Regions from separate parts of the Arthrobacter sp. Z1-9 genome, predicted to be linked through region 3. Evidence: predicted binding sites of a transcription regulator. Region 3 holds the regulator's gene; each other region holds the start of a gene.
The links. Region 3 encodes HrcA, which represses chaperone genes, less so after heat shock. Its sites were predicted from a motif close to TTNGCACTCGNNNNNNNCGAGTGCNAA; they were not measured.
Positions count from the first base shown of each region.

Region 1: M1D93_RS15535 (Hsp20/alpha crystallin family protein) is a predicted target of HrcA. The motif match lies at 4,435-4,461, and genes of this name have one in related genera.
Region 2: M1D93_RS13390 (FmdB family zinc ribbon protein) is a predicted target of HrcA. The motif match lies at 2,404-2,430, and genes of this name have one in related genera.

Region 1 is NZ_CP096456.1:3,339,938-3,350,101, reverse strand. It holds gene M1D93_RS15555 (M50 family metallopeptidase) at 1-523, opposite strand, end outside; gene M1D93_RS15550 (peptidoglycan-binding protein) at 530-1,282, opposite strand; gene M1D93_RS15545 (S9 family peptidase) at 1,519-3,759, opposite strand; gene M1D93_RS15540 (hypothetical protein) at 4,122-4,304, shown strand; gene M1D93_RS15535 (Hsp20/alpha crystallin family protein) at 4,536-4,958, shown strand; gene M1D93_RS15530 (NAD(P)H-hydrate dehydratase) at 5,137-6,114, opposite strand; gene M1D93_RS15525 (histidine phosphatase family protein) at 6,092-6,868, opposite strand; gene M1D93_RS15520 (LCP family protein) at 7,074-8,186, opposite strand; gene M1D93_RS15515 (arsenate reductase/protein-tyrosine-phosphatase family protein) at 8,543-9,205, opposite strand; gene M1D93_RS15510 (FAD-dependent oxidoreductase) at 9,451-10,164, shown strand, end outside.
Region 2 is NZ_CP096456.1:2,891,663-2,901,826, forward strand. It holds gene M1D93_RS13370 (hypothetical protein) at 1-18, opposite strand, end outside; gene M1D93_RS13375 (GNAT family N-acetyltransferase) at 100-720, opposite strand; gene galU (UTP--glucose-1-phosphate uridylyltransferase GalU) at 725-1,630, opposite strand; gene M1D93_RS13385 (5-formyltetrahydrofolate cyclo-ligase) at 1,741-2,370, shown strand; gene M1D93_RS13390 (FmdB family zinc ribbon protein) at 2,488-2,760, shown strand; gene cpaB (Flp pilus assembly protein CpaB) at 2,852-3,577, shown strand; gene M1D93_RS13400 (AAA family ATPase) at 3,654-7,805, opposite strand; gene guaA (glutamine-hydrolyzing GMP synthase) at 7,937-9,526, opposite strand; gene M1D93_RS13410 (DUF3817 domain-containing protein) at 9,614-10,141, opposite strand; gene M1D93_RS13415 (SURF1 family protein) at 10,138-10,164, opposite strand, start outside.
Region 3 is NZ_CP096456.1:2,218,975-2,229,013, reverse strand. It holds gene lepA (translation elongation factor 4) at 1-1,166, shown strand, start outside; gene hemW (radical SAM family heme chaperone HemW) at 1,203-2,432, shown strand; gene M1D93_RS10260 (2'-5' RNA ligase family protein) at 2,499-3,011, opposite strand; gene M1D93_RS10255 (DUF4870 domain-containing protein) at 3,069-3,479, opposite strand; gene M1D93_RS10250 (DUF3097 domain-containing protein) at 3,639-4,493, opposite strand; gene hrcA (heat-inducible transcriptional repressor HrcA) at 4,668-5,681, shown strand; gene dnaJ (molecular chaperone DnaJ) at 5,761-6,888, shown strand; gene M1D93_RS10235 (16S rRNA (uracil(1498)-N(3))-methyltransferase) at 6,891-7,673, shown strand; gene M1D93_RS10230 (GerMN domain-containing protein) at 7,689-8,648, opposite strand; gene M1D93_RS10225 (PhoH family protein) at 9,008-10,039, shown strand, end outside.

The DNA.
Region 1 (10,164 bases), 1.1 Mb from region 3:
CCCACCAGCAGGCGGCCAGGAAGGCAGCCGTGACGGCCACGACGATCAGCGGGTTGAACAGCACCGCGAAGGGGGCCGTGATTTTCCGTGTGCGATCCGGATCCGTCACGGTGTAGCGGAAGCGCATGCCCAGGAGCGGGTCTGCCTTCCGGACGTCCGGCTCGGAGCCGTCAGCCAGGCGGAGCAGGCCCAACGGCAGCAGCTGGGAGTCCATCAGCGTGCGTACGTTGTCCGCGCTGATGAGTCGGCCGGACCCCGCCGTGGCGTGCTGCGCGATCTCGTCCACGCTCCGGTTACCGTCAGCAGCTTCCAGCACCAGGTAGAGCAGCCGGGTCAGCTGCAGGGTCTGGCCGTCGGAGCGACGCACCAGTGAGGGCGCTTCGCGGTAACCCGAGCCCTCCGACTGCCCCAGCAGCTGGACGCCGGCGGCACGGGCGGGAACCTTCAGTGGGTGCTCGGCAAGGGAGGCAGGGGACGACGGCGGGCCGGCCTCAGGGCGCGGCCCGCCGCTGGCGCGGGTCATCTGTGCTTACTGTTCCAGGTTGGACTGCTGGTCCGCAGAGGCGCTGGCTTCGCCTTCGATGTTCTGCGAAATGATAGCGTCCTGCTCGGCCACGGCGTAGGCCTGGCTGTCGATGGAGCCGATGTTCGCTGCCACGGCAGCGTCAATGGGCGCTGCGACGTTCGCGTTGGCGGCCACGGCACCGTTGATGGGTGCGGCGATGTCGGCGTCGGCGGCGAGGTCCACGTTGACGTTGAGCAGGTCTCCGTCCAGGGCCGCTGCCGGATCCACGGGCAGTGCTCCGACGTCGGGAAGGGCGCCGCCCAGGCCGTCGTCGGGAACGATGCCGTCGGTGGACGTCCCATCGGGCAGGAGGCTCCCGCCGTCGGCCGTTCCTGCAACGGTGCCGGCTTCGGTGGTTCCGGCGCCGGGCGTGGTGCCGCCGTCGTCAACGGTGTCGTTGCCCTGGTTGATGCTGCTGTCCTGGGTGGATTCGGCGTTCGCGTCGGCCACAATACCCTGTTCGATCATGACGCCCTGGTCGGCCAGTGCCTGCGCTTCCGAACCAAAGGAGAGGATGTTGGCGGAGGCGGCGGCGTCGATCGGGGCCGCCACGTTGGCGTTGGCCGCGACGGCAAGGTCGATGGGTGCTGCGGCGTCAATTCCCAGGTCCAGGTCCGCGTTCAGGTCCAGTACGGACGCGACTTCCTTGTCCGGCAAAGCTGTGGCCTGCTCCGACATCAGTTCATCGTCGGTCAGGGGACGCATTTCCTGTTCCATGCTCACACAAACCTCCACATCCGGCGCCGGTGGGTTTGCCCCCAGCGGGCAGCCAGCGCCAGACAATAGTAAGCATAATTATCAATTTTGAGTACGGCGCCGGGATTGCAGAGCGGGGGTGTTACCGCTGGTCAGGCTGGTTCAAGGGACCTGCGCACGGCTTACCCGGCGGCCGCAGGCAGTCTTGGGGCCGGGGGTACGACGGCGGGAGGCGGCCGCCGTCGTCCGCTGCAGTCCTACTTCAGTCCGGCTCCCGGCAGCAGTTCCGTGGCACCGAGGGAGTCGGCGATGAAGGCGTAGTCCCAGGCCCTTTCGCGCCACTGGACGTAGCGGCCGGACGCGCCGCCGTGCCCGCCGTCCATCTCGATCTTCATCACCACCGGCTCGGATCCGGTGGTCCTGTTCCGCAGCTCCTGCACCCACTTTGCCGGCTCCACGTACAGCACGCGGGTGTCGTTGAAGGACGTCACCGCGGCGATCTTCGGGTACGGCACCGCGCCGACGTTCTCGTAGGGGGAGTACGACTTCATGTAGGCGTAGACCTCGGGGTCCGTGATCGGGTTGCCCCATTCCTCCCACTCCAGGGCTGACAGCGGCAGTTCCGGGTCCAGGATTGTCGTGAGGGCGTCCACGAACGGCACCTGGGCCACAATAGCGGCGTACTTTTCCGGAGCCATGTTGGCCACGGCGCCCATCAGCAGTCCGCCGGCCGAGCCGCCGAGGGCCGCGATCCGGCACGGGTCCACCCAGCCGGATTGCGCCAGCCAGTCCGTGGCGTCCACGAAATCGGTGAAGGTGTTCTTCTTGGCGAGTTTCTTGCCGTTCTCGTACCAGTGCCGGCCGAGTTCGCCGCCGCCGCGGATATGGGCGATCACGAACACCACGCCGCGGTCGAGCAGGGACAGCCGCGCGATGCCGAAGCCGGGGTCCATGCTCAGCTCGTAGGAGCCGTACCCGTACACCAGGCCGGCCGCCGTCGAATCCTGCTGCACGGCTTTGTGCCGCAGCACTGAAAGGGGAATCCGTGTGCCGTCCCTGGCTTCGGCCCATTCGCGCGTGGCCACGTAGTCGTTGCCGTCGTAGCCGCCCAGCACCGGGCTTTCCTTGCGGAGGAGCAGCTCGCCGGCGGGCTGCGCGGGCGTGGGCAGCACGAAGTCGTACACCCGCGACGGCGTGAAGTAGGACGTGTAGCCGAGCCGGATCACGGGAGCCTCGTAGTCGGAACCGCCGACGCCCGCCGTGTACAGCTCCTCGTCGAACGCCGGCTCCACTGGTGCTTCCTGGGCAGCGGTGCCCAGGCCCTGCAGGCCGATGACCTGGACGCCCTCGATGGTGTCCTTGCGGATGGAGACGACGAGGTGCGTGGCGGTGACGCCGGCACCATTGACGCGGACGTCGTCGGAATGCTCGACGACGGTGTCCCAGCGCTGCTCGGCGAGCGGCTTGCGAAGCTCGGCCGGGTCGGCCAGGGAGACCATGGAGTTGATGGCACCGCGGTTGTGCGTGAGTAGGATGCGTTCCGTTTTTAGACCGTCCGGGCCGGGCAGCAGGACTGGCTCGGCCTCATAGAGCACGCGTTCGTCCCGGGAGATGACGGTGGCGAGTTCCTGGGCGGGGTCATCGAACCGGAGCAGGCGGGTCTCGCTGTACTCGGAGCAGCCGATGCCCAGCACAAGGTAGCGCCTGTCGGCGGAGAGTTCGAAGCCCAGCCACATGGCGACGTCGTCCTCCTGGTAGATCACCACGTCCTCGGTGACGGGCGTTCCCAGGGTGTGGGCCTTGACCTGGTACGGGCGCCAGGAGTCGTCCACCACTGTGTAGAAGATGCGGGTGCCGTCAGGGGAGAAGGCGACGCCGTAGAAGATGTTCTCGATGACGTCCGGCAGCAGTTCACCCGTCCGGAGGTCCTTGATGCGCAGCGTGAAGCGTTCATCGCCGGCGTTGTCCACGGCGTACGCGTAGAGGTTGCCGTCCACGGTCACGGCCGTGCCGCCCACCGAGAAAAAGGGCTTGCCCTGGGCTTCAATATTGCCGTCGAGCAGGACTTCCTCGCCCGGAATATCGACGCCGGGCTCCACGGCTGGGGGAGTCCAGTCCGCCACCGGGTTGCCGGTGTTCCGGGCGCGGACCCGGCACTGGATGCCGTACTCCTTGCCTTCCACCGAGCGGCTGAAGTACCACCAGCCGTCCTTGCGGTGGGGGACGGACAGGTCCGTTTCCTGCGTGCGGCCCTTGATCTCCTGGAAGATCGCCTCGCGCAACGGCTCCTGATGCGCAGTGACCGCTTCCTGATAGGCGTTCTCGGCCTTCAGGTGCTCCACAACCTCCTCGGACTCCTTGTTCCGCAGCCACTCGTAATGGTCCACGAAGTTGTCCCCGTGGTGGATGCGCTCGGAGGGGATCTTCTTCGCTACCGGGGGGGTGGGGATGGTGGTGGCGGCGGTGCTGGCGGAATCCTGCAGCGGAGTCTGGGTCATGAGTTCAATATATAGACCCCGGCGGACAATGAAACGGCCGTTCGCTACCGGACGATATCCCCTGCGCCCCGCCACCAGGCGCCCCATCACCTCCCGCACTAATTCGGCCAACCCACCATCACCTTCCGCACCAATTCACCAACGCGCCATCACCTCCCGCGCCTATCCGGCCAACGCGCCATCACCTCCCGCACTCATTCAACCAACCCGCCATCACCTCCCGCAGGATTCAAGGTCAACCGGCTGCATTGAGAGCCAAAGCGAACAACGGACCGGCGAAGGTAGGAGCCTAGTGGGCTTTCGGCGGCAGGCGTATCCTGTTCACGCTATGGCACATCCGCCCAGCGTGAGAGGGGAAGTTTATGACCATCCCGCCAGTGCACGAGCCCGAGCCGTTCCCGCCGGAACCGGGCCCGGACCAGCCTGATCCCGCCCAGCCCGGCCATCCCGGCCCGAATCCATTCCCGACGCCGGCGCCTCCCGGGCCGCTGCCCGTCCCGGACCCGGGTCCTGCACCGCTTCGTCCCGATCCCACCCGCAGCTAGAACAGGCAGCTAGAACAGGCAGCTGGAACAGCAGAAACGCCGCACACCGAAGGGGCCTTTGCGCACTGCGAGGGCCCCTTCGCCTTGCCCGCGGCACCGCCAAGAGCAGCAAAAAATCTTCCCAAAACCGCTTGCAGATCTCTCTGTCCGGTGCTAAAAAATCTATATCAGCCAATACAGATCGGCTGGTACCAAAAAAATGTTGGACCGTCTCTTACGAGGAGGGAAGCCATGTTGATGCGAACCGATCCGTTCCGCGAGCTGGACAGGCTGGCCCAGCAGGTCCTCGGCACGGCAGCGCGTCCGGCAGCGATGCCAATGGACGCATGGCGCGAAGGCCAGGACTTTGTAGTCGCCTTTGATCTGCCCGGCGTCGCAGCGGATTCAGTGGATCTGGATGTGGAACGGAATGTCCTCACGGTGCGGGTGGAGCGTCCTGAACCTGCCGGCAAGGACACCGAGTTGATCGCCTCGGAGCGGCCGCGCGGCGTGTTCAGCCGCCAGCTGATCCTCGGGGACACCCTGGACACTGACAACGTGAAGGCTTCGTATGACGCCGGTGTCCTGACGCTGCGGATTCCCGTCGCCGAAAAGGCCAAGCCGCGCAAGATCGAGATTGAGACGAAGGGGGCAAAGCAGGAAATTTCCGCCTAGTCGCCAACAAGGATCGGGACGTCGGGTATTGATTGTTGACTGCCTCTTGGGGCGGATAGCCATTCTGAGCACGCCACAGCGCATTTCGCGCATCGGCAGGTAGGCCTGAGCTTCCCGATACGGTGGCCCCCGGCTTCGGCCGGGGGTCATCCCATGCCCGGCCTTAACTGCCGGGGAGTCAGGTATTCAGCTCCAACATCAGCGCCGGCAGTTCGTCGGCCAGTTCCCGGGCGAGGAACCCAAGGGGGCCCATCCTGCTGGCAAGCCTGTCCGCCGCTGCGGCATGGAGATGCGTCCCCCAGCATGCCGCCTGCGCGCCGGTGGTTCCCCTTGCGCGTAGGCCGGCGATCGCCCCGGCAAGGACGTCCCCGCTGCCCGAGGTTCCCAGCCCGCCGTAGCCGGTGGTCATCTGCCAGAGCTCGGATTCCTCCGGCGCATCGTCGCCGGAGGGCCGCGCAATGAAGCCCTGGCAGCTCACCACGGCCTGGAACTTGTCGGCGATCTTAGCCACATCCGCCGTCAGGTCCTCCACCTCCCGGCCCAGCAGGACAGCTGCCTCTTTGGGGTTTGGCGTCAGGATCAGCCGCCCCCGCCAAGGTTCCAGCCGGTCCGCCACCTTCACCAGGCCGCCCAGGGCATAGGCATCAAGCACGACGGCGGGACCACCGGCCGCATTTCCCCCACCTGAGCCCGACCCACCGGAGCCCGAACCACCAGAGCCGTCCGCTTCCCGCTCGAGCAGCGCGCGCAGGAGATCCTCGGCGAGGTCCGGGTTGTCCAGGCCGGGGCCCACAAGGATGGCATCGGCGCGGTCGAGGTATGAAGAAATCCGGTCCAGGCCCTCGCCGGTCACGGACCCCTCCGCGGTTTCCGGCAATCCCATGGCCCCGCACTCGGGGAGCGCGACACCGATGTGCATGGCGACGGATTCCGCCACCGCAAGGGTGAGCTTGCCGGCGCCGGCCCGCAGCGCAGCCGTGCCGGCAAGCAGTGCGGCGCCCGGCGTGGCCCGCGCACCGCCGATCACCAGCACCGAGCCCCGCGAGTATTTGTCCTCGCCCGGAGCCGGCAACGGCCAGTCGCGCAGCAGCGACGGCGTCACCAGGGTGGGGGAGATTGCGGCAGTTCCGGAATCATTTTGGGTGGACACTGGCATCTCCTGCGTGTTCGGTGACTGCGACGCCATGCTCGCTGAGGTGGTCCGCCACGTTGAAACTCTCCAACGTCCAGGGGCCCTCACCCGAGGGGCGCACGTAGCGGGTCAGGGAGGCATTCAGCACTGATGTGCTCGCCGCCAGATCCAGGATCTCCCGCTCCGTCATGCCCTCCAGCACGTACCGGAACAGCAGGATCACGGCGTCGTGGCAGACCAGCATCACCCGGTGCCCTGTGCTGAGGTTGTTCAGTTCATCCAGGACGGACCGCAGCCGCAGCGCCACATCAGCCCAGGATTCGCCGCCCGGCGGCCGGTAGTACATCTTGCCCAGCCACTCCCGGCGCTCCGCCTCCTCCGGGAAGCGGTTCTCAACGCCGCGGCGGGTCAGCCGGTCCAGAATGCCGAGTTCACGGTCCCGCAGCCGCTCATCCGTCCGTACTTTCACGGGCCAGCCTGCAGCTTCAATCGCAATCTCAGCAGTTTGGCGGGCACGGGCGTAGGGCGAAGAAACCACGGCATCCGGCCGCAGGTCCTCGGCGATCCGTGCCAAGGCCGCGCCCAAGGCTTTGGCCTGCTCCTGCCCGGTGCCCGACAGGTTCACGTCAGCATCCCGGGCCGGCACCTCGATGACCTCGGCGCCCGCCAGCCGCGCATCCGTTGCGGCCACGTTGCCTTCGCTCTCACCGTGGCGAATCAGGATCAATTCCACCGCCCCGGCTTCCTGGACCGCTTCAGTCAGCCCGTCCTCTTTCACAAAGAACCACCCCGTCCGTATGCCAATGCCGAATGCAGGAACATTACCAGCGGCGTACCCACGGGGCAGGGCAAGTAAACGGACGACGCCGGCGCACCGCCAGGGGAGGCAGGTCACCCGCCGCTCCACTGGCAAAGCCGGGGTCACCAAGGAGCCGCGGCCCCGCAGCATCTTTCCTAGGCCGGAAACGCCCTACGGCACGGCCCTACGGCACGGCGAACTCGGCGATCCGGCCATCCCGCAACGCCGCACCCACGGCGTTGATGGCACCGTAGTCAGGGAACAGCACGGACTGCCCGGCCACGAATCCTGCACCCGCCGTCGGGAGGGTCATGGTGCCGATCGCGTTCGGATCGAGGTTGCGGAGGCTGTAGGCCAGGATGGCTGCCTGCACCGGGTCAAAACCCCTGTCCACGGTGATGCAGCAGGACGCGAAATCCACCAGGCCGCGGACGGCGTTGACGTCATTGAGGGCGCCGCCGGCAGTCAGCCGGGCAAGGATGGCGCGGAGCAGGATCTGCTGGTTCCGGACCCGCTGGAAGTCGCCGTCAACGAACGCGTACCGCTCCCGGGAGAATTCCAGCGCGGCCTGGCCGTCCAGGTGGTTCACACCCGGGCCGAAAACGTGCCCGGTATCGTGCGTGGACTGGAACGGGATGGGAACGTTGACGTCGATCCCGCCCAGCCCGTCGATCAGATGCCTGAGACCACCGAAGTCCAGCATCAGGGTGTGGTCGATGGTAATGCCCAGCAGCGATTGCACGGCGGCGGTTTGCATGTCGATGCCCCCATACTGCAGGCCGGCATTGATCTTCCCCCCGCCGAAGCCGGGGATGTCCACCCACGTGTCCCGGTTGATCGAGACGACATAGAGTGTTCGCCGGTCGGCGGGAACGTGGACCACCATCAGTGTGTCGCCCCGGTGGTCCATCGGTTCCCCCGTCGCGGCAGTGTGTGCTGCCGCATCCTTCGCAACGCCGCGCATGTCGCTGCCGATTACCAGCACGTTCATGGGTACGGCAGGGTGCTCGGGAATGGGTGGAGGAGGCGGCGGCGGGGGAGGCGGGGCAGGAGGAGTAGTTTCAGACGGTGTCTCGGAAGGCGTGGGCGTGGGGGTTTCGCTCTGCACCGCCACGGGTTGCGCCTCCGTGCCGGCTTGGTTGAGGCTGACGACCGCGACGGCGGCAACCACCACAAAGACGAGTGCCAGCAGGGCCGCGATCCAACGCCGCCGCCCGTGCGCCAGCACGCCGGGGCCACGCGGATGGGGGTGGGAGGGGTTGCTACCGGATGGACCAGAACCGCCTGGCGTGCTCATTGTGCCTCACCTCATTGTGGATGCTGGGATCAGTGTCCGCCTGCCAGGTCCTCGCTGGCTACAGACGTGTCCAAACTGTCATCTGCGACGTCTGCCCGTCCCCGAAAAATTACCAACGGCGGAAGCGCGATGCATCGGGGGAAGCCGCAGAAATCCCGCAGGGTTTCCCGCAACCACGACGGCGGAGGCTTGGTCAGGCGGGGCGGGGCCGAACGACGGCGGGGGCTTGGTCAGGCGGGGCGGGGCCGAACGACGGCGGAGGCATCGTTAGGCGGGGCCGGCAGGTCAGGCGAGGCTGGCTGGGCAGGGGGTGCCGTCGTCGCGTTCGCCGGAAAGGTGCCGGGTTCGCCGGAACGCTACAGCGAACCGGCACGCGTCCCGCGAACGGGAGCGTTGAGTCGTGCGTGGCGCAGGATGGAAACGATGGCGGGCGCGAGTTCGTCCTCCATCTGCCGGTACACCTCCGGCGCCCGGCGGAAGGGGTCGATGATGTCGTTCTCGGCCGAGTCTGCGGGCAGCGACAGGTGACGCACCGCCGCCGCCCGGGCCGGCAAGCCAAGCCAAAAGGTGCGGTTCGCTGTCAGGGGATCGCCGTCGTCGCGCATTCCCGCCTCGGTTTCCCCACTCGCGGACGCGGCAGCGCGCTGATCCAGGACATCGAGCATGCGGGCGAATTCGCGGATGGTAAACGTCCGTTTGAGGAGCGACGCATCCAGCTGCAGGACGTCGCCGCGGTGTCCGGAGGTCATGGTGAGCACCAGGTCCACCCCGCGCAGGATCTTTGGCGTCAGCTGGCGGGCGGCAAAGTTCTCGGAATTGCCGCCGAACGTGCGCACGATGTCAGCGGAGATCGGCTGCATGGGGTCGCCCACCATGGCACGGGTCCCTGCGCTGGCCAGCTCGAAACCGCCCGGCAGCACCTGGTTGAGCCCCGCCTGCAGGAGCCGTTCAGCCACGGGGGACCGGCAGATGTTGCCCGTGCAAACGGTCAGGATTCTTACTGGTGCGGGTGAGTCCAAGGGAGCTTTCTCTTTCCAGCCGGTGCGTCCGTGCTTTTCAACTTAACACGCAACGCTCCGACGGCGGGCGCCCCACCCCGCACGCTCTACCAGCTTGCGCAGCTTTTTCCCGAACGCTCTATCACCTTCCGCAGCTTTTTCCGGAACGCTCTATCAGCTTCCGCAGGTTTTTCCCCGAACGCTCTATCAGCTTCCGCAGCTTTTTCCCCAACGCTCTATCAGCTTCCGCAAAGGGGCACGATGATATGACTGTGGAACGCGTTATCGAACGGGACTGCGTGATCGCCGGCGGCGGCCCGGCAGGGATGGTGCTCGGTTACCTGCTCGCCCGCAAAGGCTTGCGCGTGACCGTGCTGGAGAAACACGGCGACTTTCTGCGCGACTTTCGGGGCGACACGGTGCATCCGTCCACCGTGACCCTGCTCGGTGAGCTCGGGCTGCGCGAAAAGTTCCTGCAACTGCCCCTGACACGGTTGCCCACCATGGACGTCGTGCTCGACAGCCAGCGTCTCACCTTGGTCGACTTCGGCACGCTCCCGGGCCCTGACAACTTCCTCGTCCTGGCGCCTCAATGGGACTTCCTGAACTTCCTCGCCGCCGAAGCCGCGGCCTTCCCCAACTTCGAGCTGCGCATGCTCACCGAAGTGAACGGCCTCATCCTGGAACAGGATCAGGTGCGTGGCGTGCGGGCGGTAACGTCCGATGTCGGGCTGGAAATCCGTGCGCCGCTCACCGTTGCTGCCGACGGACGCAGCTCCGCCTTGCGTACCGCTGCAGGGCTCACTCCAGACAACTTCGGCGTGCCCATCGACGTGCTGTGGTTCAACCTGCCCCAGCCGCCGGACCCTCCCCCCGCAACCCTTGGGTACATATCTGCGCAGGGGATGGTCCTCACCATCGACCGGGGCGATAAATACCAGTCGGGCATGGTCATCAAAAAGGGCGGCTTCGACGAGCTT
Region 2 (10,164 bases), 670 kb from region 3:
GCTAAGGGGGAAGTCCACACTCAAAACCGTATGAGCATCATGTCGGCTCCAGCCGCATTAGCCGCGGTGTGTCGTGTTGCGGCTGACAAATCAATGGATTTATGACGGCCGGGAGGCAAGCCACCGCTGCAGCAACCCCTCCGGAACTTCCTCCGACGTCAAGGCAAACGACCGGTGGTCGGCCCACTCGCCGTTGATGTGCAAATAGCGCGGCCGGTATCCCTCATCCCGGAAACCCAGCTTCTCCACCACCCGCAGGCTGGGTCCGTTCTCGGGCCGGATGTTGATTTCCATCCTGTGCAGCCCCAAGGTCCGGAAGCAGTGGTCCGTCACCAGGGCCACAGAAGTGGGTGCTATCCCCCGCCCCGCACGCGCCTGGTCAACCCAGTACCCTAGGGTCGCCATCATGGCCGAACCCCACACAATGGACGAGACAGTCAGCTGGCCAACAATCGCCGGGTTCCTGCTCCCGGGACTGCGTTCAGTGATGACAAAGGGAAGGGCCGTGGCCTGGGCCGCCTGCGCGTTCAGGGAGCGGACCATTTGCCGGTAATCAGGCAAGCCTCCGGCGGGATCCGGGTTGGAAGCTTCCCACGGGGCCAGCCATTCGCTGTTGCGGGCACGCACTTCTGTCCACTCTTTTTTGTCCCGGTACCTGATGGGCCTGAGGACCAGGTCTCCGCACTCAAGGGTTACGGGCCAGATGGGGCCGGCGCGCACGGTGCTACTTGGACAGGCTGGCGGTAAAGCCCGGCAGCCACTCGCGCAGGCCAGGACCCAGGTCTTCGCTGTCAATGGCCAGCTGGACGCAGGCCTTGAGGTAGCTCAATTTGTCGCCGGTATCGTAGCGGCGCCCCCGGAACACAACGCCGTAAACGCCTTGCCCCTCGCCCTCTCCGGACGCAAGCTCCTGCAACGCATCGGTGAGCTGGATCTCGCCACCCCTTCCGGGACCGGTGTGCTCCAGGACATCGAAGACGGCGGGGTGCAGTACGTAGCGGCCTATGACGGCAAGGTTGGACGGGGCTTCGTCTGCGGCGGGCTTCTCTACCAGGCGGTTGACGCGCACGTAGTCCTCGCCGTCAATTTCCTCGATATCGGCGCAGCCGTAAGCGCTGATCTCCGACGGCTCCACCTCGATGAGGGCAATGACGGAGCCTCCTGTTTTCGCCTGCACATCGATCATGGTGCTGAGGAGTTCATCGCGGGCATCGATCAGGTCATCGCCCAAAAGGACGGCGAAGGCTTCATTGCCCACGTGCTGCTTTGCCCGGAGGACAGCGTGGCCGAGACCGTTGGCGTCGCCCTGGCGGACATAGTGGATGTCGCCAAGATTGCTGGCAGCCTGGATGGACTCGAGTTTTGCTGTGTCCCCTTTGCCCTCAAGGGTGGACTCCAGCGCCGGCACCCGGTCAAAGTGGTCTTCCAGGGCCCGCTTGTTCCGCCCGGTGATCATCAGCAGGTCATTGAGGCCCACGTTGACGGCTTCCTCAACCACATACTGGATGGCAGGCTTGTCTACGACCGGAAGCATTTCCTTGGGCATGGCCTTGGTGGCGGGCAGGAACCTGGTGCCGAGTCCGGCAGCGGGAATAACGGCTTTGCGAACCCTCGGGTTACTGGTAGTCACCCGACTAATCTAACGTCAGCGTCAAGCAATCAGTAATCATTGAACGGTTGCTGCCCGCCCTGCGGCCGCACCGCCAACCGCCACAACGGCAACCGATGGAGGAATACACAGTGCTTGAGGACGCCCAGGAGGCCAAGGCCACCAAGACCAGGATCCGTACGGCCCATCGGCAGCGGCGTGCCGCTTTGAGCCCGCAGCAACTGGAGGCCGCCGGGGCTGCCATCGCCCGCCACGGCGCCGGTTGGGCTGCATCCCTGGCCGGCGGTGCTCCTGCCACGTTCTGCGTTTACTTCGGCGTGGGCGTTGAACCGCCCACACTTCCGCTGATCAACGCGCTCCACACCGCCGGCCACCACGTCCTGTTGCCCGTCTGCGAACCCGGCCGGGAGCTTGCCTGGGTCTTCTGGAACCCCGACGCCGGCTTTGAGCAGAGCCGGTTCGCCCCGATCCTGGAACCCAAGGGTGACAGGCACGGACCGGAGGTGGCAGGAACTGCGGCCGCCCTCTTCATCCCGGCCACCGCCGTCGACCTTTCCGGCAACCGCATTGGGCAAGGGGGAGGGTACTACGACAAGTTTTTGGGCCATCTCGCAACCGCAGGGAAGAACATTCCGCTGGCTGCCGTTGTCTATGACGAAGAACTGCTCCCCGCCGGCGGAATCCCCGAGGAGGAGTTCGACCGCCCCGTCCCCGCCGTCCTGGCGCCGTCCGGGTTCCTGCCGCTCGACGGCCACCGCTGAATCCCGCAGCGCAATGCTGCGGGGATGATAGAATTAGCACTCAGGCCCTGCGACTGCTAACCGGACATCCGTCTAGGCAGCACGGGACCTCCCGTTTGCCCAAGAGGAGGAGCACCAGTGCCAACGTACGCGTACGCCTGCAAGGATTGCGGCCATGCCTTCGACATCGTCCAGTCGTTCTCGGACAGTACTTTGACCTCGTGCCCGGAGTGCCAGGGGACGCTGCGCAAGAAGTTCAACAGCGTAGGTGTCGTCTTCAAGGGTTCCGGCTTCTACCGCACGGATTCCCGGGACTCCAAGGGAAGCACCGTTTCGCCGGCCCCGGCGGCTGCAGCCTCCGCCCCCGCAGCGGCACCCGCGGCCTCCGCCCCGGCGGCTGCAGCCAGCTAAGCGGGACCGTCCGACGCCGGCCTGCCCGGCTTGTCCACATAGCGCACTGCGCTCCTGTTGCCGCTCATTCCTACGGCCATAGCGTAGGTGCATGCCTGCAAACCTTCTCCGCTCCGGCCGGGTTGCCTCCCGCTACACTCGCACGCGCCGCCGTCCCGGCAGTTCCGGCCGCCGGCCTGCGCATCTCCGCTTTGGCGGCTGGCTGAGCCGGAACCGCCGGCTCGCTGTGGCGCTGCTGCTTTGCGCGGCGGCTGCCATCACCGTCCATCAGCTCACTCCCGCGCCGGTCCACACGGTCACGGCCCTGGCCGCCGCGAGGGATCTGCCTGTCGGCGCTGCGATGGCGGCGTCAGACCTTGCCCACGTGCAGGTACCGCCGGACTTGATGTCCGCGGGGTTTTTGGATGAAGAAAGTGAGTTGGCCGGCAAGCAACTTGCGGCTCCGCTGCGGAAGGGCCAGCTGCTGACGGATGCCCAACTGCTCGGTCCCGGGCTCCTGGCCGGTACACCTCCGGGCTCGGCCGCGGTGCCCCTGCGGATGGCCGATCCGTCATCCATCCAGCTCGTCTCCCCCGGGCAGCTGGTCAATGTCGTGCTGACCGCGGCGAACGGCTTCGACCAGCAGGCACCGTCCGAGGTCCTGGCATCATCGGTTCCCGTCCTGTGGACCTCCGGCAAGGGCGGCCAGAGCGGGCAGTGGCTGGGCACCGCGGAGACGGACGGGCTGATCGTGGTGGCGGCAAGCGCGGAGCAGGCTGCCCGGCTGGCCGGGGCCTCCACCCAGGGCAAACTCTTCTTCGTCCTCGTTGGACCCTAGGCCGACGTCAACCTGTTGTCGGCCCGGGTCCCCCAAGCCCCCAGTCCCCCAGACTAAGTCCCCCAGACCAGGCCCATCAGCCCCAGTGCGGCGGCTTTTGTTCCTTCAGCCAGGCGTCGTGGTCTTCATCAGCATCGCCCCAGCCCCGTGGGTCATCCTCCGAGGCCTTGGTGGGCAGAATGCCCTGCGGCACGCTGTGCCCTTGCCCCTTGGCTTCCCTTTGGCCCTGTTCGTCTTGGCTCTGGTGGTCTTGGCTCTGGTCGCTTTCGAGGGCAGGTCCGGCGGAAACTGACTGCCCGTCCGCCGTGCCGTTGGTGTTCTGTTCAGGGGCCACGGAGGCCGCCTCCTTGCTGTCCACGTTTTTCTCCTGGGGCCGGCGGCGTGCCTGTTCCCCGGCGTCGATACCATTGAGCGCCTGGTCCACGTCGTCGTCAAGGAACCCTGTTGAGGTTGACGTCCGGTCCCGCAACACCGCCCGCTCCAGGCCCAGGTAAGCGGCAATCCGGTCGGCGCAGGCTGACGGATCGGTGAACACCTCGATGGTCCACAGCGGCATGTACCGCCAGCCCAGGCGCTCCAGGAGTTGCGGCCGCAGCCGGCTCCGTTCACGCACGCTCATGGTGCGGTACTGCTCGGTTCCGTCGGACTCGATGGCCACGGGCCAGGGCAGGTCGGTCTCGTCCTGTCCCATGGTGCTCAGCGGATCCGCGGCCGCCACGACGTCGATGGCGCCGTCATACTGGTGCCATACCCGCGCGCCGCGGGCCCGGAGCCTGTCCCCCAAGTCAGCGACCAGGGGATCGGCGCCAAGTGCCTGTTCGCTGGCGGCGGCCCGGGAAGCGGGAGTCCCCAGATCGGTGTTTCCGGAAATTTCGCGGTCCAGCAGCGAGTACAGGTCCACTGCTCCGTGCGTCAGCCGGGTGTGGTCCAGGTCCTCGGGCCGGAAGCAGGTCAGCACGTGGATCGACCGGCGTGCCCGGGTCATGGCCAGGGCGAATTTCTCCCGGCCCCCTTCAGCGGAAAGCGGACCAAAGTTGTGCAGGGCGCGGCCGTGCGGGGTGCGGCCGAAACCGGGCGAGAAAATGACGTGGTCGCGCACCAGGCCCTGGGCCCGTTCCAGGTCAACAACCCGGAAGGACTCGGGCCCGGCACCAAAGAAGCCGGCAAGGCCCGGGTGGTTGGGCAGCTGGAGCCGGATGGACTCCCCGATCCGGGCAGCATGGCGGAGGCTGGCCGTGACCACTGCCAGGGAGGTGCGGGGACGGGTGCGTGCATGTTCGAAAACCAGCTGGACCACGCGGTTGACCTCAGCCACCACCGATTCCACGCCTTCGTGGTCCGCGCTTGGCAGTCCGGTGCCGTCCGGCAGGTACTCCACCAGCAGGGACCGGTCCAGGCCCGTGGCGGACTGGCCCTCGGGAAGGCGCCGCAGGGCGCCGTCGTAGAAGTTCTTGCTGAGCTGGAGGACCAGGTCCTCGTCCACGGCACGGTAAACGAAGTTCAGCCGCCACACGGGTAGCACGGCCGAGAGCGCATTAAAAGCACTCTCCACCCGCTGGTGTGCCGTCTCGCCCGCGGCCAGCCGCTCCACGCCGACGGTGAACGTCCGGGGGCTGGCGATCATGGCGTCGCCGAAGGCGATGACCTGGCGGGCACGGGCGATGGATGGCAGCACAGCCTGGAGCGAGGTGGCTTCGGAGTCCAGGATGACCACCGCGTCAAAGTGTTGCTCCGCGGGCAGCAGGCCCGTCATCAGGTACGGGCTGACGGACCACACCGGAACGAGGGTGCCGATCAGGTCGGGAGCCTGTGCCGTCAGCGACGGCAGGGACACCCTGCCGTCCTTCAGGAGGCTGCGCAGGAGGTCGGCCTGGCGGGGATGGGCGGCGATGCCGGCCCGCCACCGTTCGGCCAGGTCCCACCGAAGGCGGGCCGCCCCGCTGGCGATGTGCGCGTTGTCCGCCAGCCGGTACTCGGCCTCCAGCTGCCGAAGGGCGTCACCGTCGGACATGGCGAGGTAGTCGTCCCCGCTGATCATCGCTTCGAGCGCCGACTGCCACCAGGCCAGTTCGAGTTCCGCGGCGACTGAACCTGCCGGAACCTCCCGCTCGGCCAGGTCTGCCAGGAGTTCCCCCAGCCCGTGCTCGCGCATGTTCTCCACCAGGAGGGTACGCTCCGGCAGTGTTTTGAGGGTGTCGGTGTCCGCCACGAGCCGCTCGAGCCGTTCCATCAGGTCTTCATACCGGACGGTGGACAGCGAGCCGCCCCCCTCTGTGTGCCGGAGCGCCTCGCCCAGCTGGGCCAGTTCGCGCTCCAGGGCGCGGTACATCATGCTGATTTCGGCGAGTCCGGACGGCACGGCCGGGTGGCGCTGCGTGGTGGCGTAGCCTGCCCACAACGCGCGCTGTTCCTGGACCAGGACCAGCGAACTGTGGAGATCGGCAATATGGACGCCGGGCCGGACATATTCCTTGGCAACCCTGCGCAGCCGTGACCGCTGCATGGCGGTCATCTCGATGCCCCGCTCCCGACGCCAACCGGAAGGTGCTGTAGCCGAGATGAGGTCGGTGACCGGCCGGTCGAAAATGTCGGGGGTGAACTTGTCCAGGCTTCCGCGGACGGCCACCAGGAGATCGAGCTGCTCGCCCCATTCGGCGAAGGAAGCGCCCAGCCGGATCTCGGCATGCTCCGCCACGGCGTTCATGCGTTCCCGCAGGACCGGCAGGCTCTTCTCCACCGAGCGGACCAGGTCCTGGGCTTCCTCAGTCTCCTTGCGCGTAAGCAGGCGCGCGCCATGCCAGGGACTGGTGGTGGACGCCTTGCTGAAGCTGCCCAGCTCAGCGGCGCGCCGGAGCCTGCCGGCAAGCTCATCCCGGTCCCGGATGCTGTCCAGGACACTGCGTTTCAGCCGCACGGTGGTGGCGGGCGCCGGGTGGATCGACGTCAGCTGAGCGAGCGACTGCATGGCTTGGTAGGGCGAGCAGCCCCAGCGCTGGCGGACGTTGTGCAGCGACGCCACATGGTCCATCAAGGCGTGGCGGTGCTCAGTCAGGGTGTTGTGCAGGTTCCCCAGCTGGGGTTCCAGGGATTTTTCGTTACGGACGATCGCCCGGACCAGCTGGCCCTTGAGCTGCTGCGGAGTGACGTTCCCGGACAGCTGGAACATGATGGATTCGAGGCCCAGGCTTTCAAGCTGCCCGGACACTTCGTTGAGGCTGGCACGGCGGTCGCCAACTACCAGGACCGTTTTTCCGGCGTCCACCAGGGCACCGATGGTATTGATGGCCGTTTGGGTCTGGCCGGTGCCCGGAGGGCTGCTCACAACGAGGGAATCGCCCGCGCGGGCAGCATCGATCACGTACTGCTGGTCAATGTCCGCGTCCAGCAGGAGCATCTCGTCCCTGGGGTGCCTGCTGTCCAGCGGCGGGAAACGGGACGGGTCCGGCTCGTCGACGTCCACCACTTCTCCACCTGCAGCGGTGGCAAGGTTGGAAACGATGGGGTTGGAGTCGTTGATCCACGGGTCGTCCAGGTTCCCGGAGAGGTCCGCGAAGGTGGAAACCAGCAGGTTGTGCTGGGCCTCGGCACCGTGGATGGGCCGGATGAGAGCAGCCAGTTTGTCCAGGACCGGCTGGGGATCGAAGCGTGCTGTGCTGTAGGCGAGCCGGGTGACGGCGTTGACGTCAAAGACGATGCCGTGGATGTTCTTCAGGTGCCGCACCAGGGCCGGGTTGATGTGGGCCTGCTCGGTCAACTGCAGTTCGTAGTCGTCCTCCCCCGGCCGGACGGTGAGGGAAATCGCCGTGAGCATAACGGGAGCCGAGATGCGCTGGGGCTTGCCGCCCACCGCAGAAGTCCATACCACCGTGCCTGCGGAGAAATAGCCGGCATCGATGCCGCGGTCGTTGGCAAGCTCGAAAATCTTGGATCGGATGTTGCGCGAAGCCCTGGCCGCGACGACGTACTGCTGGCGGTCCCGGATCAGCGTGGAGAGCCGCGTCTTGCGCCCGGCCATGAGCTGGGCGAGGCCGGACGGGTGGGCGTGCGTCAGGTCGATGGAGCCTTCGGGGGTTTTGGTGAAGCGCAGCATCGTATCCGCCCCGGTGACGGGTTTGAGCCCGGACAACCATTTACGGAGCTCTTCGGAGCCTTCCGGGTGGTCTTGACCAACTGACACTACTGCCTTCTTTTCTGCGTTTGCACGTGACGCCCTGGACCATACCGGCATAGATTCGAGCGTAGCCGCTTCGATGCCCGGACTGAGAGACCGCAACACTGGAGGAGGCTAAATTGCGGAGTTTTAGGTGGAGGAAATAGCAGTGGCCGGCCTCCTTCACGGGAGGCCGGCCACTCATGATGCTATTCCCACTCGATGGTTCCCGGCGGCTTGCTGGTGACATCGAGCACTACGCGGTTGACGCCCTCCACCTCGTTGGTGATGCGGTTCGAGATCCTGGCGAGGAGCTCATACGGCAGGCGTGACCAGTCCGCCGTCATGGCGTCCTCCGAGGAGACGGGGCGGAGCACGATCGGGTGGCCGTAGGTGCGGCCGTCACCCATAACGCCCACGCTGCGGACGTCGGCCAGCAGCACCACCGGCATCTGCCAGACTTCGTTGTCCAGACCGGCTGCGGTGAGCTCGGCCCGGGCGATTGCGTCGGCTTTGCGGAGCAGGTCCAGGCGGTCCTTGGTGACCTCGCCGACGATGCGGATTCCGAGTCCCGGTCCGGGGAAGGGCTGGCGGCCCACGATCTCCTGCGGCAGTCCGAGCTGGGCACCGACGGCGCGGACCTCATCCTTGAAGAGGGCGCGCAGCGGTTCCACGAGCTCGAACTGCAGGTCCTCGGGCAGGCCGCCCACGTTGTGGTGGCTCTTGATGTTCGCGGCACCTTCGCCGCCGCCGGATTCGACGACGTCCGGGTACAGCGTGCCCTGGACCAGGAACTTGATCTTCTCGCCGTGGGCGGCGGCCTCGGCGATGATGGCAAGTTCTGCCTCTTCGAAGGCCCGGATGAACTCGCGGCCGATGATCTTGCGTTTGGTTTCCGGATCGCTGACCCCGGAAAGGGCTGAGAGGAAGCGTTCCTGTTCGTTGGCCACGTAGAGCTTCACGCCGGTGGCGGCGACGAAGTCGCGTTCCACCTGCTCTGCTTCGCCTTCGCGCAGCAGGCCGTGGTCCACGAAGACACAGGTGAGCTGGTCGCCTACGGCGCGCTGGACAAGGGCAGCGGCGACGGCGGAGTCAACGCCGCCGGACAGGCCGCAGATGACCCTGGCATCGCCGATCTGCTTGCGGATGCGCTCCACCTGCTCCTCGAGGATGTTGCCCGTGGTCCAGTTCGGTTCCAGCCGGGCACCTTTGAAGAGGAAGTTTTCCAGGACCTGCTGGCCGTAGGCGGAGTGCTTGACCTCGGGGTGCCACTGGACACCGAACAGGCCCTTTTCCTCGTTGGCGAAGGCAGCTACTTCAGCACCCGCCGTCGTCGCCAGGACTTCAAAGCCGTCCGGCGCCTCGTGGACGGAGTCGCCGTGGCTCATCCAGGTGTTCTGGTGCTGGGGCATGCCCTCCAGGACCGAGCGGCCCTCGCCGAGGAGGGTGGTTTCCGTGGAGCCGTACTCCCGCAGCCCGGTCTTGTCCACCTTGCCGCCCAGGGCATTGGCCATCGCCTGGAAGCCGTAGCAGATGCCGAAGACGGGGACACCGGCCTCGAAAAGGTCGGCACCAACGCTCGGGGCACCGTCAGCGTAGACGCTGGACGGGCCACCGGAAAGGATGATGGCGGCGGGGTTCTTGGCCAGGAGCTGCTCGGTTGTGTAGGTATGCGGAACCACTTCCGAATACACGTTCGCTTCCCGGACGCGGCGGGCAATCAGCTGCGCGTACTGGGCACCGTAGTCAACAACCAGCACCGGCTTCTGGGAAGTCTGGGATGCAGTGGGAGTAGTCACCGTACTAGCCTACTGGGCGCTGTTGCACCGGCGCACCTTGAGAGCTTGGGCTGTGACGGAGCGAACTTCAGACTTTTCAGCGGCTGCTTAGTACCTTTGCGGCGCCTGGGGGTTGGCCGCGAGTTCAGCCTCCACCTCGGCGTGGAACTTCTTCTCCACGATGAAGGACAGGAACGGAATGACTCCGCCCAGAGCCAGCAGGATCAGCTTCAGGAACGGCCAGCGCATAAGCGACCAGAGCCGGAAGTTGGAAATGAGGTACACCACGTACATCCAGCCGTGGACGATGAGGACCGCGACGGACAGGTTCACTCCACCCAGGACGCCCTGCGGTTCCGCGCCGGCGAAACCAAAGCCGAACGGCTGGCCGGTGACGGCGTTGGTGCCGCCGGCAAAGAGGTACTGTCCGAATCCGTACCGGGCGATCAGTTCGGCACACAGCAGCAGCAGCATGGCGCCCGTGAGGTAGGCCAGCACCTTGTAGAACTTCAGGGCCGAACGGATCTGTGCCTCGGTGCCGCCAAAACGGCGCTTCTTTCCGGATCCCTTGCCGGCAGTGTTGCTGCCTGCTTTGGTGCCTGCGGCGGCGGGGGTGGCCGGTTTCGGATCAATCATGGCTCTACCTTTTGCTGGTTCTG
Region 3 (10,039 bases):
TGCTCCACCCGCGCGAACGCATCCAGATGATGTCCACCCGGGCCACCCACGAACTCCTGGAGATCGGGGTGAGCTCCCCGGAACCCACCCCCTCCAAGGGCCTGGGTGTCGGCGAAGTGGGCTACCTCATCACCGGGGTAAAGGACGTCCGCCTGTCCAAGGTGGGCGACACGGTTACCAACCTCGCCAAGCCGGCCGCCGATTCGCTCCCGGGCTACGCCGATGCAAAGCCGATGGTCTTCTCCGGCCTGTATCCGCTGGACGGCACGGACTACCCGGTGCTGCGCGATGCGCTGGAGAAGTTGATGCTCAACGACGCCGCCCTGGTCTACGAGCCGGAAACCTCCGCGGCGCTGGGCTTCGGATTCCGTGTGGGCTTCCTGGGTTTGCTCCACCTGGAGATCACCCGCGAGCGGCTCGAACGCGAATACAACCTGGACCTGATCTCCACTGCGCCCAACGTGGAATACGAGGTGACGCTGGAGGACAAGAAGGTGGTCCACGTGACCAACCCCAGCGAATACCCCTCCGGCAAGATTTCCGAGGTCCGCGAGCCGATGGTGTCCGCCACCATCCTGGCGCCGAACGAATTCGTGGGCGCCATTATGGAGCTGTGCCAGAGCCGGCGCGGCGTTATGGGCGGCATGGACTACCTCTCCGAGGACCGGGTGGAAATCCGGTACCGCCTGCCCCTGGCCGAGATCGTGTTCGACTTTTTCGACATCCTCAAGTCCAAGACCCGGGGCTACGGTTCCCTGGACTGGAAGGCCGACGGCGACCAGGTGGCCGACCTGGTGAAGGTGGACATTATGCTCCAGGGGGAGCAGGTGGATGCCTTCTCCGCTATCACGCACCGAGACAAGGCGTACGCCTACGGCGTCATGATGACCACCAAACTGCGCGAGCTCATTCCACGCCAGCAGTTCGAGGTGCCCATCCAGGCAGCCATTGGCTCCCGGATCATCGCCCGCGAAAGCATCCGCGCCATCCGCAAGGACGTGCTGGCCAAGTGCTACGGCGGTGACATCTCACGTAAGCGCAAACTGCTGGAAAAGCAGAAGGAAGGCAAGAAGCGCATGAAGATGGTGGGCCGGGTCGAGGTCCCCCAGGAAGCGTTCATCGCCGCCCTCACCACAGACGAGTCCAAGGACAAGGCCAAGAAGTAGTGAACACAGCGTCCGGCAACACCGGAGGCCCCTGCAATGCCTAGCACCCTTCCCCTCGGCGACCCGGCGCCGTCGGACGGCCTGCTGCCTGCCCAGGCAGTGGACGGTTCGGCGGACCGGGCGTTTGGCCTGTACGTGCACATCCCGTTCTGTGCGGTGCGCTGCGGCTACTGTGATTTCAACACCTACACAGCCACCGAGCTCGGCGGCGGTGCCTCGCAGGATGCCTATGCCGGCACGGCCGCTTCAGAGGTGTCGCTGGCGGCGAAGGTCCTGACGGAATCCGGCCTTCCCTCGCGCAGGTTGAGCACCGTGTTTTTCGGTGGGGGCACACCCACCCTGCTTCCCGCGGACGATCTTGCCCTGATTCTCCGGCGCGCCATCGACCAGTGGGGCATCGAAGACGGCGCCGAGGTCACCACGGAGGCGAACCCCGATTCGGTCACGCCCGAATCCCTCTCCATCCTGAAGGACGCCGGGTTCACCCGGATCTCCTTCGGCATGCAGTCAGCCGTTCCGCACGTGCTCAAGGTACTCGACCGAACGCACACGCCCAGCCGTGTCCCGCAGGTGGTGCAATGGGCGCGCGAGGCCGGCCTCGCAGTCAGCCTGGACCTCATTTACGGGACACCGGGGGAGTCCCTCGCCGACTGGCGCTACTCCCTCGAGACCGCTTTGTCCTACGAGCCTGACCACATCAGCGCCTACGCGCTGATCGTGGAGGACGGTACCAAGCTTGCCGCGCAGATCCGCCGCGGTGAAGTCCCAGGAATCGACGACGACGACCACGCCGACAAGTATGAACTCGCCGACCAGCTCATCACCGAAGCCGGCCTGGGCTGGTACGAAGTCAGCAACTGGGCCCGCACCCCGGAGCAGGCCTGCCGCCACAACCTCGCCTACTGGCGCGGCGATGACTGGTGGGGGATCGGGCCCGGCGCGCATTCGCATGTGGGCGGGGTCCGCTGGTGGAACGTCAAACACCCCACCGCCTACGCCGGTCGCCTGGCGCAGGGCCTTTCGCCGGCTGCCGGCCGGGAGACCCTGGACCTGGAAACCCGGAACGTGGAGCGGGTGATGCTCGAGGCGCGGCTGCAGTCCGGTCTTGAGGTTTCTTCACTCGGCGCGGACGGCCGGCACGAGGTTGCAGGCCTGATTGCTGACGGTTTGGTGGAGCCGGCCGAAGCCTTCCGGGGACGGCTGGTCCTCACCCTCAAGGGCAGGCTGCTGGCTAATGCCGTGGTCCGCCGCGTCCTTCCGGCCTGACAACAGCTTTCCCCGGGGTATACACCCCCGGGTGCTCGGCGCCCTCCCTCCGGACAATCTGAACGCTCAGCCCTCCGGCGGGCCGCCAAGAATGGTGGTGGTCCTGGTGGGGCTGTCCCATAGCCGGGCTGCGGTGCACACTCCCTCCGTCCGCACGTCCAAGGCGTCACAGGCGGTTCCGAGCAGGTGCCCGGGAATACGGCGGGCGAGCGTGACGTGCGGCATCCAGGCATCCGGCAGGGTATTGGCAAAAGCCCCCGTGCACAGCTGATGCAGCCTGGCGTGCAGTTGCAGCAGACCCGCCGCCGGCACCACCAGGCGTGCCAGCACGTGCTTGCCGGGACCGGCAGGAAAGACCACCAGGCCGGAAAACCGGACGTCGACCGGCAGTACGCCCCACAGGTCCTGCGCAGCGGGGCCGAGGTCCAGGTCGTTTCCTGCCGCCAGCGTGATGTGGGGCCTGTTGCTCGGAGAGGTATGCGAGGCCAAGCTCGGCAGACCCGCCGCATGGAGGCGGGCCCAATCCGTCCTGATTGAAGAATCGGTGGCTTCCCCGAAGGTCAACTCGACGCTGCGCATGCACCCATCATGCAGGACGCTGCCGTCCGGTAGTGCGGGGAAGCGGCCTGGGCAGCGCTATTTGATCCAGCGCAGGTTGTACGGGTAACGGTGCGGTTGGCCCTTGTTGACGTGGATTCCGGCGGCAACCGAAAAGCAGGTGAGGGCAATCCAGATCAGTGTTGCGATGACGGCAAAGAGGTTGCCGATTACCGGCACGAAGACCAGGATGTTGGCGACCACTGCGGCGATGGTGGGCGGCAGGCTGAAATTCAGCGCCTCCTTGGACTCCTGCGCCGTGAACGGGCCCCGGTCACGGAAGATCAGGTAGATCAGCAGCGACGGAACGCAGCCCAAAATGCCGCCAAAGTGGGCGAGGGTGGCCCACTGCCGGTCTTCGCTGGCCGTCAGGGGCAGCGCGTTGGCTGGAACGCCATGGTACTCCGAACGGCCCTGGCTGTCCCTGTGCTCACGTGCGTTTTCTGCCACAGTCTGTTCCTTCGAAGATGCAATGGTGCTGACTAAGAATGCCATGTCTACTGCCGGTGCTGCGATCCGCAGGTACCGCAGTACCAAGAATACTGGGTGCAGCGGTGCTGCCTGTCCCAAGCAAGGCAGGAGCGCGGGCGGGCGCGAACCAGGTGCGGTTCAGGGAACGGTGAGGAAATCGATGACTTCCTCTACCCTTCCCAGCAGCGACGCTTCCAGGTCAGCGTAGGTGCGGACGGCGCCCAGCAGCTTCTGCCATCCCAGGCCGATGTCCTCTTTGGTTTCGTGGGGCCAGCCAAAGGCTGCGAGGATGCCTGTTTTCCAGTCCTGCCCCCGCGGCACTGTCGGCCACTTCTCGATACCCAGCACGGCCGGGCGGATGGCCTGCCAGACGTCAACGTAGGGGTGGCCAACGATCAGCACGTTTCCCTTGGCGCCGGGAGAGGCCATAACGGCGTCCGCTATGCGCGATTCTTTCGAATCAGGCACCAGGTGGTCCACGAGCACACCCAGCCGCCTGCCCGGCCCCGGCTTGAAATCGGCTACAGCCGCCGAGAGGTCATCAATGCCGTGCAGGGGTTCGACGACGATGCCTTCCACCCGGAGGTCATCTCCCCACACCTTCTCCACAAGTTCGGCGTCGTGCTTTCCTTCCACCCAGATGCGGCTTGCCTTGGCAACCTGGGCCCTCTGGCCGGCAACGCGGACCGAACCCGACGCGGTCCGGCCGGCGGCTGTACCAGGACCTGCGGCCGGCCGGGGAGCCGGCGGCATCAGGCGGATCGCCTGGCCTTCCAGGAGGAATCCGAAGCCCAGCCGGAACGAGCGCGACTTGCCGCGGCGGTCCTCCAGTGCCACCACATGCATTCCTCCCGATTTCTCCACCCGGGTCACCGCGCCAACCCAGCCGGACTGCACATCCTCCAGCACCATGCCGCGCTCCACGGGTACTTCGGGCAATTGCGTCCGGGCAGGCGCGGACAGGTCCTGGGCTCCCCAGTTCTGGTAATGCATGAATCACTCCGCCTAGCGCTAGATCACGGCCGGGAATTTCGCCCGGAGCGGTTCCAATGCTAACAACGGGGCGAGTCATAATAGACTGTTAGCACTTGGGCATGTCGAGTGCTAACCCCTGTAGCGTCACGTGCGGGCGGAACGGCTGCCCTGAACCCTGGATGGAGGTGGAGAGTGAGCGAGCCACGCAAACTGGAAGTACTGCGGGCCATCGTGGAGGACTACGTCCACTCCCGCGAGCCCGTCGGGTCCAAGGCACTGGTGGAGCGGCACCATCTCGGTGTCTCCAGCGCCACCATTCGCAATGACATGGCCGCGCTGGAGGACGAAGGGCTGATTACGGCGCCCCACACCAGCGCAGGCAGAATCCCCACGGACAAGGGCTACCGGCTCTTCGTGGACCAAATTTCGGCGGTGAAGCCCTTGTCCCAGGCGGAGCGGCGGGCCATCCAGTCCCTGCTTGAGGGCTCGGATGACCTCGACGACGTCCTGGAACGTACCGTCCGGCTGCTGTCCCAGCTGACAAACCAGGTGGCGGTTGTCCAGTATCCGCACCTCAACCGCGCACTGGTCCGCCACATCGAGTTCGTTCTCCTGGCGCCGCGGAAGGTGTTGGTGGTGCTGATCGCCAACAGCGGCAAGGTGGAACAACGGGTTATCGACGTCGGGCAGGATTTGGCGGATGACGCCCTTGCTGCGTTGCGCGCCCGGTTCCTTGGGTCACTGACCGGTACACCGCTGGCCCAACTGGGACAGTCCCTGCCCCCGGTAGTATCCGGTGTCGCTCCTGGACAACGGCAGGCAGCCCAGGCGCTGGCGCACGGCCTGGAAGGCCTGGCCCACAGCAGCCGCGAAGACCGCATGGTGATGGCCGGCACGGCCAACCTGGCCCGCTCCAACGTTGACTTCCCGCTCAGCATCGGTCCGGTACTGGAAGCACTGGAGGAGCAGGTGGTGATGCTGCGCCTGCTGAGCGAGATGGCGCAGGACCACCGCGGAGTGGCCGTGAGCATCGGCCGCGAAAACCCCTACGACGGCCTGGCGGAGGCATCCGTCGTGGCCACCGGCTATGGCCCGGACAGTGTCGCCAAAATTGGCGTGCTGGGCCCCACCAGAATGGACTATCCCACCACCATGGCCGCCGTCAGGGCTGTGGCCCGTTATTTGTCACGGATATTGGGGCCCTGACCGCAGTACGGCGCGCAAAAGCGCACAGCAGTCTATGCAGTACGCCTGCAGGCAGAACAACAAGGAAGAGATACGAACTTTGAGCAGCCACTACGAAGTCCTTGGAGTCTCACCGGATGCCACCGGAGAAGAGATCAAGAAGGCCTACCGCAAGCTGGCCCGGACCCTTCACCCGGACGTCAATCCCGGTGAGGACGTTGCGGACCGCTTCAAGGCAGTGACCCACGCCTACGAAGTTCTCTCGGATCCCCAAAAGCGGCGGGTCTATGACACCACCGGCAACGAGAACGGCACGGACAACGGGTTCGGCGGGGGAGCGTACGCCGGCCAGGGCTTCGCTTTCCAGGACATCTTCGACACCTTCTTCGGCGCCGGCGGCACCACCGGCCCCGCTTCACGGGTCAGGCGCGGGCAGGATGCGCTCATCAGCGTCCGGATCGAACTCCGCGATGCGGTGTTCGGGGTCAACAAGAAGCTCGAAGTGGACACGGCAGTGGTCTGCCCCACCTGTGACGGCTCGTGCTGCCGTCCCGGAACCCATCCGGAGCCCTGCGACATCTGCGGCGGCAGCGGCCAGGTCCAGAGGGCAGTGCGTTCCATCCTCGGCCAGGTCATGACCGCCGCCCCCTGCGGCACCTGTGAAGGCTTCGGAACCGTCATCAAGGACCCCTGCAACGAATGCAGCGGGCAGGGCCGGATCCGCAGCCGCCGTTCCCTGACCATCAAGGTTCCCGCCGGCGTCGCCACCGGCACCCGCATCCAGCTGTCCGGCCAGGGCGAGGCCGGTCCCGCCGGCGGGCCCGCCGGTGACCTCTACGTGGAGATCCGCGTCAACAACGACGCCACCTACGTCCGGGAAGGGGACGATCTCCACGCCACCTTGAACATTCCCATGACTGCAGCTGCGCTGGGAACCGATGTGACCCTCGAAACCTTCGACGGGCCCCAGGACATCGACGTCAAGGCCGGCACCCAGTCCGGGGAGATCATCACCCTGCGCGGTCTGGGCGTCACGCACCTGCGCGGCTACGGCCGCGGTGACCTGAAGGTTCACCTCCAGGTTGAGACGCCCGCAAAGCTCGATGCGGCGCAGGAGGACCTGCTGCGCCAGCTCGCCAAGCTTCGCGGCGAGCAGATCACGGACGGCAAGCTTGCTGCCAGCGGCGGCATGTTCGCCAAGCTTCGGGACCGGCTCGGTAACCTGTAGCGGTGAGCAACCCCGTCTTTTTCACTGCGCCCGGGTCCCTGGAAAGCATGGCGCCGCAAGGGATCTTCGTCCTGGAGGGGCCCGAAGCGCGGCATGCGGTCACGGTGAAGCGGCTCGCTTCGGGCGAAGCCGTGGACATCGTTGACGGTGCAGGCACGCGCATGAGCGGCAAGGTCACCGCCGCTTCCTCCTCGGGACTTGAAGTGGAATGCACGTCCGTGGTTGTGGAGGACCGTCCGCGCACCAGGCTGGTGCTGGTCCAGGCCCTGGCCAAGGGCGACCGGGATGAGCTTGCCATCGAGACGGCCACCGAACTGGGCATCGACGCTGTCATACCCTGGCAGTCGGAACGGTCCATTGTGCGCTGGAAAGGCGACCGGGCTGCCAAAGCCCACGCAAAGTGGCAATCCGTTGTCACCGCGGCCGCCAAACAGGCCCGCCGCGCCTTCATCCCCGAGGTGCGGGCCGCCGTCGACACCGCCGGCCTCGCCGCCGCGGTGGAGGCGGCCGGCCTCGCAGTTATCCTGCACGAGAACGCCGTTCGCCCCCTGCGGGCCGTCCTGGAGTCCTGGCTTGAAACTGGAGCCGCTGACGGGGTGCGGGAAGTATTCCTGATCGTAGGGCCCGAGGGTGGAATCAGCCAGCGTGAAGTGACAAGGCTGTGCGGCAAAGGCGCCGTCACCGCCCTGTTGGGAGAGCACGTGCTGCGCTCATCAACAGCCGGTCCTGCCGCCGTCGTTCTTGCCAGCGACATCCTGGGCCGCTGGGCGGCACCGGCAGTCTGACCCGTCGGGCCGGGGCTAACGGACCCTGAAGCTCCGGGTGTCTTCGGTGCCGTCCACCGGGCCGTCAGCGTTCGAGGTCTGGGCCACCCGAAGTTCGAAGTCACCCTCGGGCAGGATCAGGGCCAAGGTAAACACTCCGGCCTGTGCCGGATCCGCAGCCGCCGTGGTTTCCCCGGTCAGGAAGGGGGTTTTGTCCCCGTTGTCCCCGGACCGCAGGATCTGCCAGCGGAGCTTGCCGCCCGGAAGGGTGCTTCGTCCGGTGATCTTGACGCTGCCGCCGGCCACTTCCACGTTTTCCTGCGGGTCGATGATCCATACCGGGGCCACCAGGCCCACCGTGCGGGCCATCAGGGATCCCAACTGCACATGGTTGAACGCGACGTAGTCCGTGTGTCCGTCCACAAGGACCCTGACACGGATCTGCTGGCCTGAGTCAATCAGCCCTGAACTCGCGGCAGCCGCAGTAGCCGTGTAGACCAGCTGCTGAATGGCCCGGGCCGCCATGTCAGCGTCAAGATTGCTGTTGAAGGCATCCTCCGACACATCCACGGTGATGACGTCCTTGCCCGAAATCGAGGTGGCCAGCCGCCTGGGGTTCTGCCACGGCGTAAAGAAGTCCGGATCCAGCGGCTTTTCCGACATCATGGCCCGCAGGGCCCGCGTGACCGGATTCTCCTGCTCCGGGACGTCCCGGAATTCCCGGTAAAGGAAGACGTCGCTGTCGCTGCGCCCGATCCAGTAGACGGGCGCCTTGTTGGAGGACTGGGTGGTCTCCAGCGGAGCACTCGTGGACGGGGCGCCGGACGTGGTTCCCGGGGCGGCAGGGCTGGAGGCCAGCGCGCCGGTGGGGGTCGGCGCCGGTTCGGCGATGCATCCCGCCAGGACAGGGGCCGTGACCAGGAGACCGGCAAGGACCGCTGAACGGGCGCCGCTGAAGGCACCTCTGGCCCGGCGGGGCGCTGCGGTTTCCGGCACCTTGATTGCCCTGTCCTTTCCTGTTCGGGTAGGCCGATCCCCGGTCGGCTTCAATGCTCCAGCAGCAGGCTGGATTTCCAGCATTACACAGCCCCGCGGAGCAGAAGCACCGGGAGGCGCTGAGCGGTCCAACTGCAACTGGAACGATATGAGGCCGATATGAAGTTGATACCTAATGACGGGAACCCCCACCTTGTCCGCGCCGGACCGGAACCGGGAGTTTATTGCTGTATGGGGCCCGGTCCGCCTGCTGGCGTAGGATGGAAGGTACCGCTGGAAGCAACGGCAACAGCCGCCGCAGACCAGCCAACAGCCAAAGTTTCGACATCGAGGGGATCACAGGCCTGCGGGCCGGCACCATGACTGAATCAGCTAACGGAAAGCGCAGGCTCGTCACAGGCGAGGGCGCAGCAGGGGAGTTCCCCCATTCACTCCCCGGCGTCCGGACCGAAGTAGTCCTTTTCGACAACTCGGACCAGATGGTTCAATCGCTGGGCAGCCATGACGAAGCGTTGCGGTTCATCGAGGAACAGTTCCCTGACGTGAACTTCCACGTCCGCGGCAATGAGCTTTCCATCAGCGGGCCTGCTGCCGATGTCCCGCGGATCATGCGGCTCCTCCATGAGGTCCGCGGACTCGTGGCCCGCGGAACAGTCATCAGCCCGGCTGTATTGCAGCAGCTCGTGGCACTCCTCCGCACCCAGTCATTGCAGAATCCCGTGGACGTGCTCACCCATGACATCCTGTCCAGCCGTGGGAAGACCATCCGTCCCAAAACCCTGAACCAGAAGAATTACGTCGATGCCATCGACGCCAACACGGTGATCTTCGGAATCGGGCCCGCCGGAACCGGCAAGACCTACCTGGCAATGGCCAAAGCGGTGCAGGCCCTGCAGCAAAAGGAGGTCAGCCGCATCATCCTGACCCGCCCGGCAGTCGAGGCGGGGGAGCGGCTCGGTTTCCTTCCCGGCACCTTGAGCGACAAGATCGACCCCTATCTCCGTCCGCTGTACGACGCCCTGCACGACATGATGGACCCGGAATCCATTCCGCGGCTCATGGCGGCGGGAACCATCGAAGTGGCCCCGCTTGCCTATATGCGCGGCCGCACGCTCAATGACGCCTTCATCATCCTGGACGAGGCACAGAACACCACGCCTGAGCAGATGAAAATGTTCCTCACCAGGCTTGGCTTTGGATCCAAGATGGTTGTTACAGGCGATGTCACCCAGGTGGACCTGCCCTTCGGCACCCGGTCCGGGCTGCGGATCGTGGAAGAAATCCTGCAGGGCATTGACGGCGTGAACTTCTCCGTCCTGGACGCAGCCGACGTCGTGCGGCACCGCCTGGTGGGCGATATCGTCAATGCCTACAGCATCTGGGACGACACC